Regions from separate parts of the Pseudomonas sp. Eqa60 genome, predicted to be linked through region 2. Evidence: riboswitches for the same ligand, from Rfam matches in the RefSeq annotation. Region 2 holds a riboswitch; the other holds the start of a gene.

What was found. Region 2 has a riboswitch for cobalamin ahead of cobO (cob(I)yrinic acid a,c-diamide adenosyltransferase). Riboswitches for the same ligand answer to the same signal wherever they lie in the genome.
Region 1: it holds a riboswitch for cobalamin, as region 2 does, so the genes downstream of both, KI242_RS19110 (CbtB-domain containing protein) here and cobO (cob(I)yrinic acid a,c-diamide adenosyltransferase) in region 2, are expected to answer to the same signal.

The regions. Positions count from the first base shown of each region.
Region 1 is NZ_AP024342.1:4,241,103-4,244,650, forward strand. It holds gene cobW (cobalamin biosynthesis protein CobW) at 1-584, opposite strand, end outside; cobalamin riboswitch at 682-894, opposite strand; cobalamin riboswitch at 1,036-1,263, shown strand; gene KI242_RS19110 (CbtB-domain containing protein) at 1,359-1,547, shown strand; gene KI242_RS19115 (CbtA family protein) at 1,559-2,260, shown strand; gene KI242_RS19120 (cobalamin biosynthesis protein) at 2,257-2,670, shown strand; gene cobM (precorrin-4 C(11)-methyltransferase) at 2,753-3,499, shown strand.
Region 2 is NZ_AP024342.1:5,161,198-5,164,745, forward strand. It holds gene KI242_RS23135 (cobyrinate a,c-diamide synthase) at 1-723, opposite strand, end outside; gene cobO (cob(I)yrinic acid a,c-diamide adenosyltransferase) at 734-1,345, opposite strand; cobalamin riboswitch at 1,426-1,659, opposite strand; gene KI242_RS23145 (hypothetical protein) at 1,831-2,412, shown strand; gene KI242_RS23150 (sorbosone dehydrogenase family protein) at 2,483-3,548, shown strand, end outside.

The DNA.
Region 1 (3,548 bases), 920 kb from region 2:
TCGGGGCTGATCAGGTCGGTCTTGTTGAGGATCACCAGGTCGGCGCTGGACAGCTGGTCGGCGAACAGCTCATGCAGCGGCGATTCGTGGTCCAGGTTGGGGTCGAGCTTGCGCTGGGCGTCCACTTGATCGGGGAAGGCGGCGAAGGTGCCGGCGGCCACGGCCGGGCTGTCGACCACGGTGATCACCGCATCGACGGTGCAGGCACTGCGGATTTCCGGCCACTGGAAGGCCTGGACCAGAGGCTTGGGCAGCGCCAGGCCGGAGGTCTCGATGAGGATGTGGTCCAGGTCGCCGCGGCGCGCCACCAGTTCGCGCATCACCGGGAAGAACTCCTCCTGCACGGTGCAGCACAGGCAACCGTTGGCCAGCTCGTAGACTCGGCCGCTGGCCTCTTCCTCGGTGCAGCCGATGGCGCATTGCTTGAGGATTTCGCCGTCGATGCCCAGTTCGCCGAATTCGTTGACGATCACCGCAATGCGCCGGCCCTGGGCATTGTCCAGCATGTGCCGCAACAGGGTGGTTTTGCCCGAGCCGAGGAAGCCGGTGACGATGGTGACGGGAAGTTTGGCCAGTGTTTTCATCGGATGCCCTTTGGCAAAAGGAGGCGGGCAAACGGGACGAGAACCGCAACGCCGGGCGCGCGGAGATTTCGCCACCGGATCACCCCGCCCGGTTGTAGTGAGAATCTTGGATCGAGGCAGGTCTCCTGGCTGAGGGCTTGCCAGTCGTCGGACCGGCGATTGCTGCGCCTTCCCACCGGCGTCGTCGACGCCCATGCAGTGGCCTTGCAGCAATCGAACCCTTCACAGTTGCGGGGGCAGCCGCGGCATCGACCGCGTTCCCTTCTTAGCTTCGACCCGTGGCCGAAGAACCTCGAAAGCGCAAGGCTACGCAGAGCCAGGGGGACGGTCAATCGACAATGCGCCCGTAGCAGCCGGCTTGCCGGCGAAAGGGCCATTGAACCTTGCACGAGCGCGGCGCACACCTGCGCAGCGGTCACGGCAATTGACGCCCCTGCCCCGCCCATGATCTCCTACACACCTTGTTACGGGTGCCCCTTACAGGGTGAAACGGGAAACCGGTGAATCACGTGCTTTACTACAAAAGCCGTGGCCAGTCCGGTGCTGCCCCCGCAACGGTAAGCGAGCGAAGTGTCAGATCCACTGTGCCAAGGCATGGGAAGGCGACACTTGCCGGCACGGCATGACACAGCCCTGCCCCTCGCAAGCCCGGAGACCGGCCCGCAACACTTACATAACAACCCGCGGTGGGCGGGCGCTGTTGCAAACCCTGCGTGGCCATCACGCGGGGTTTTCCTGCGCCTCTACCCCGCTGACACTCCAGAGGGAAGCGCCATGTCGATCATCAGCAGCACCAGCCACTCCGCCAGCACGACCTCCACCCTGAGCCAGCGCCTGGTGGCCGCCATCGGCGCCTCGATCCTCGGCGCGTGCCTGGTGTACTTCGCCGGCTTCTCCCACATCGAGGCGGTGCACAACGCGGCCCACGACACCCGCCACAGCGCCGCCTTCCCTTGCCATTGAGACCTGCCGACATGATCAAGCGTATCGCGCAAACCGCAGGTTTCACCGGCCTCTTGGCCGCCCTGCTGCTGACCCTGCTGCAAAGCTTCTGGGTCGCCCCGTTGATCCTGCAGGCGGAAACCTATGAAAAGGCCCCAGCGGCCGAAGTCCATGAGCACGCCGAAGGCGCCATGGCCGCCCACAGCCACGATGCCGAAGCCTGGGAGCCGGAAGACGGCTGGCAGCGTGTGCTGTCCACCACCGGAGGCAATCTGGTGGTGGCCGTGGGCTTCGCCCTGATGCTGGCCGGCCTCTACACCCTGCGCGCGCCGAACCGCACGTCCCAGGGGCTGCTCTGGGGCCTGGCCGGCTACGCCACCTTCTGCCTGGCGCCGACCCTGGGCCTGCCGCCGGAACTGCCAGGCACCGCCGCAGCCGACCTGGCACAGCGGCAGATCTGGTGGGTCGGCACCGCCGCCTCCACCGCCGTGGGCCTTGCCCTGATCGTGTTCGCCGGCAACTGGCTGCTGAAACTGCTGGGCGCGGCCATCATCGCCGTGCCTCACGTGATCGGCGCGCCACAACCGGAAGTGCATTCGATGCTGGCCCCGGAAGAACTGGAGGCACAATTCAAAATCGCCTCACAGTTGACCAACGCCGCCTTCTGGCTGGCCCTCGGGCTAATCAGCGCCTGGTTGTTCCGGCGCAGGAACACGGATCAGTACTCGGCATGATCGAAGTAAGCGCAGCGCCGACCCTGGTGGTCGGCCTGGGCTGCCAGAAAGGCTGCCCGGTGACCACGCTGCGCGCCTTGCTCGACCAGGTCCTGGCGGCGCACCAGTGGCAGGCCCGGCAGGTCCTGGCCCTGGCCAGCATCGACCTCAAGCGCAACGAACCCGGCCTGCTGCAACTGGCGGAGCAACTGGAACTGCCGCTGACCTGTTTCAGCAGCGGCCAGCTCGCCCCCTTTGCCCTGCGCCTGAGCCACCGCTCGCAAATCGCCTTCGAACGTACCGGCTGCTACGGCGTGGCCGAAAGTGCCGCCCTGGCCCTGGCCGAACAGCTGTCACCCGGCCCGGCCACACTGCTTGTTCCCCGGCAAAAATACGCCCAAGCCACCCTGGCATTGGTCGCCGCCCGGTAGAATCCCCGATAATCCCCGCCTTCGATCATGAGCAATCTTCATCTGAAGCACGGCTCCCGACCTTTTTTCACAGGACACAGCCATGACTGTCTATTTCATCGGCGCCGGCCCCGGCGACCCGGAACTGATCACCGTCAAGGGCCAGCGCCTGATCCATCGTTGCCCGGTGATCATCTACGCCGGCTCCCTGGTCCCCCAGGCAGTGCTCGACGGGCACCGCGCGGAGCGGGTGATCAATAGCGCCGAACTGCACCTGGAGCAGATCATCGAGGCCATCAAGCAGGCCCATGCCCGGGGCCAGGACGTGGCCCGGGTGCATTCCGGCGACCCGAGCCTGTATGGCGCCATCGGCGAGCAGATCCGCTGCCTGCGGGAGCTGGGCATCCCCTTCGAGATCATCCCCGGGGTCACCGCCACCGCCGCCTGCGCTGCCCTGCTGGGGGCCGAACTGACCCTGCCGGACGTCTCCCAAAGCGTGATTCTTACCCGCTACGCGGACAAGACCGCGATGCCTGTCGGCGAGGATTTCGCCAGCCTGGCGGCCCACGGCGCCACCATGGCCATCCACCTGGGGGTCAATCACCTATCGAAGATCGTTGCCGAGTTGCTGCCCCACTACGGCGCAGACTGCCCGATTGCAGTGGTGCACCGCGCCACCTGGCCGGATCAGGACTGGGCCCTGGGAACCCTGGCGGACATCGTCGATCAGGTGGCGGCCAAGGGTTTTCGGCGCACGGCACTGATCCTGGTGGGCCGGGTGCTGGCCACGGATGCATTCAGCGAATCGTCGCTGTACCGCGCCGGGCACGCACACCTCTACCGCCCTTGACTCCCTTTGCGGGAGCAGGCTTGCCAGCGAAGGCGATCTGGGAATTGGT
Region 2 (3,548 bases):
AATCCGCACGCCCTTCAGCAGCGGCGCGCAATCCACCGGCGTGGGTGAAGCAAAACTCACCGCTGGCGGCAGTTCCACCTGGCAACTGCTGGCCAGGGCCTCGGCGGCGGCATCCAGGCGCAGGTCCAGATCATTCAGCTCGCTGGCCTGCACCAGCCCCAGATGGCGGCTGGGCAGCTCGATATCGGTTTCCCGGGACAAGGCGCCATACCAGCGCAAGCCTTCCGTCAGGCTGCCTTCCAGCAACTGCGCATGGCGCAGGGTACCAACCCGGTTGGCCAGCACCCCGGCAAACGGCAGGTCCGGCTGGTAGCGCGCCAGGCCCAGAGCCAGGGCGCCGAAGGTCTGGGCCATGGCGGTGCCATCGATCACCCCCAGCACCGGCACGCCGAAATGCCGCGCCAGATCGGCGCTGGAAGGGGTGCCATCGAACAGGCCCATGACCCCTTCGATCAGAATCAGGTCGGCCTCTCCCGCCGCCTCCCAGAGCAGACGGCGGCTTTCCTGCTCGCCCACCATCCACATGTCCAACTGGTACACGGCGGCACCACTGGCGCGCTCAAGAATCATCGGGTCGAGGAAATCCGGGCCGCACTTGAAAACCCGGACCTTGCGCCCCCGGTTTCGGTGCAAGCGGGCCAGGGCCGCGGTCACCGTGGTCTTGCCCTGGCCGGAAGCCGGTGCGGCGATCAACACTGCCGGGCAATGACGAACATCAGTCATGAATTCACGCTCACAGCTCGACACCTTTCTGCGCCTTGATCCCGGCCTGGAAGGCGTGCTTGACCATGCCCATCTCGGTCACGGTATCGGCCAGCTCGATCATCTCCGGCTTGGCGCCGCGACCGGTCACTACCACATGCTGCATGGGCGGACGTGCCTGCAGGTCACTGAGCACCTGATCCAGATCCAGGTAGCCGTGCTTGAGGGCAATGTTCAGTTCGTCGAGCACCACCAGGCCAATATCCGGGTTGCTCAGCAACTCCCTGGAAACCGCCCAGGCGGCTTCAGCCGCAGCAATATCGCGCTGGCGATCCTGGGTTTCCCAGGTAAAGCCTTCGCCCATCACGTGAAAGCGCACCTGCTCGGGGAAACGCCGGAAGAACAGTTCTTCGCCGGTGCTGTTACGCCCCTTGATGAACTGCACCACGCCACACTGCATACCGTGGCCCATGGACCGCGCCAGCATGCCGAAGGCCGAGCTGCTCTTGCCCTTGCCGTTGCCGGTCAATACCAGCAGCAGGCCGCATTCGTTGGGCGAGTTGGCAATGCGTTCATCGATCACGGCTTTTTTGCGCAACATGCGCGCCAGATGGCGCTCGTCACGATCGGGGGATTCACTCATGGGGCAGCTCTCCGTTGGGGCTGGGGAACGGGGGGCAGGGAAAAGGAACAGACGGCGCTAGCCTGGCATCGCCCACCGTGATGCCGTTGGATGGATCAGGCCGGTCTCCGGGCTCATGAGCGGCATGGCTGCCGGACTGCGCGCCTTCCCGTGTCATTGACACAGTGGCGTCAGGCGCAGTCTTGACTCATCTACCGTTGCGGGGGCAGCGCCGGAATCGTCGTCGGCTCCATCATTGGAACAGACCCTGACCGGCTTCCCTGTTTCACTCTGTCGGCCACCGGCCACAGAGCACCTGAAACAAGTCGCGAAGGTTAGAGGGTTGGGGGTGGAGCGTCAATTAAAGCCGGCCGTCGCCCCCGGCACAAAACTGCACTGCATCAATAAACTGACGCCAATCTTGTGCCACACTCAGAGCAATGATATCAAATAGCCACTTTTCAGCGCCCCCGGCGCCAACCACACAACAATAAGGGGTAAGTTCGATGCAAGGCATGATCATCAGCAATCCGAAGCTGGAATTCCTGCGCCCGATGCTGGAACGCTGGTTCGATTGCATCGATCGCTACAACGCGGTTCGCGGCGATAACGAAACGCCCTACTGGTTCGACGAGCAGGCCAATCTCGGGCTGCTCAGCGCGGCGGCCTGGATGGCCGAGATGGTCAGCCTGGAACACAGCCCCAGCAGGAAACAGCAGGAAGAAGGTGCGCGCAACGCCCGCACCGACCTGTACCTGGCCACCAAGGAAGAGCGCGCCTACATACACGCCACCCAGCGCTGGCCAAGGGTCAACAGCCTGAACCTGACCCAGGCACTGCTGGACGTTGCCCAGGATGCAAGAAAGATCAGCTACGCCAGCGACCTGAGACTGGGTTGCCTGTTCGTTGCCCCACAAAAATCCCAGCACAGCGCTACGCCGGAAGAGCTCCAGGACATGCTCGACGAACTGCAGAAGGAGCACTGCTGCGCCGTGGCCTGGTACTTCCCCTATGCCTATCGCAAGCTGCACAACGAGGCCGGCCACTACCACCCGGGCGTCGCCGTGCTCTTCAAGGAGGCCCGCTGATCGGGCGGAACCATCGACTGGCTATGCTTCTCTATGACTACGACGTCCGTGCACTCATAGGGAAATTCGCATGCTCAAGCTTCAGCACAGCCTACTGATCGCCATCGCCGCCGGCCTCGCCGCCTGCGGCGAAACTTCCAGCCTGCAGGTATCCGACGGCACCGGCCCCAACCCCAAGCTGCCAGAACCTAACCCGACGCTGATCCCCACGGTCAACATCGCCCCCGCCATCGGCTGGCCGCAAGGTGCAAAACCCCAGGCCGCGGCCGGCACCCAAGTCAAGGCTTTCGCCGAGAACCTCGACCATCCACGCTGGCTCTACGTCCTGCCCAATGGCGATGTGCTGGTGGCGGAAACCAACGCCCCGCCCAAACCGGATGACAGCCAGGGCATTCGCGGCTGGATCGCCGGCAAGATCATGGGCCGTGCCGGGGCGGCCGTGCCCAGCGCCAACCGCATCACCCTGCTAAGGGACCAGGATCACGATGGTGTGGCGGAGACCCGCACAGTGTTTCTGGAGAACCTCAATTCGCCCTTTGGCATGACCCTGGTGGGCAATGACCTGTATGTGGCCGATACCGACAAGCTACTGCGCTTTCCCTATCAGAGCGGCGACACCCAGATCAGCGCAGCCGCCACCAAGGTGGTCGACCTGCCCGGCGGCACCCTCAACCATCACTGGACCAAGAACGTTAGCGCCAGCAAGGACGGCAGCAAGCTCTACGTCACCGTGGGCTCCAACAGCAACGTCGGCGAAAACGGCCTGGACAAGGAGCAAGGCCGAGCGGCGATCTGGGAGGTGGACCGTGAAAGCGGCCAGCACCGCCTGTTCGCCACCGGCCTGCGCAACCCCAATGGCCTGGCCTGGGAGCCGGCCAGCGGCGCACTCTGGACCGCAGTCAACGAGCGGGACGAAATCGGCAGCGACCTAGTGCCGGACTACATCACCTCGGTCAAGGATGGCGCGTTCTATGGCTGGCCCTTCAGCTACTACGGGCAACATGTGGATGTACGGGTCGAGCCGCAGAACCTCGACCTGGTGGCCAAGGCCATCGCCCCGGACTACGCGGTAGGCCCGCACACCGCGTCGCTGGGGCTGACCTTCGCCGACGGCAGCAAGCTCCCCGCCCCCTTCA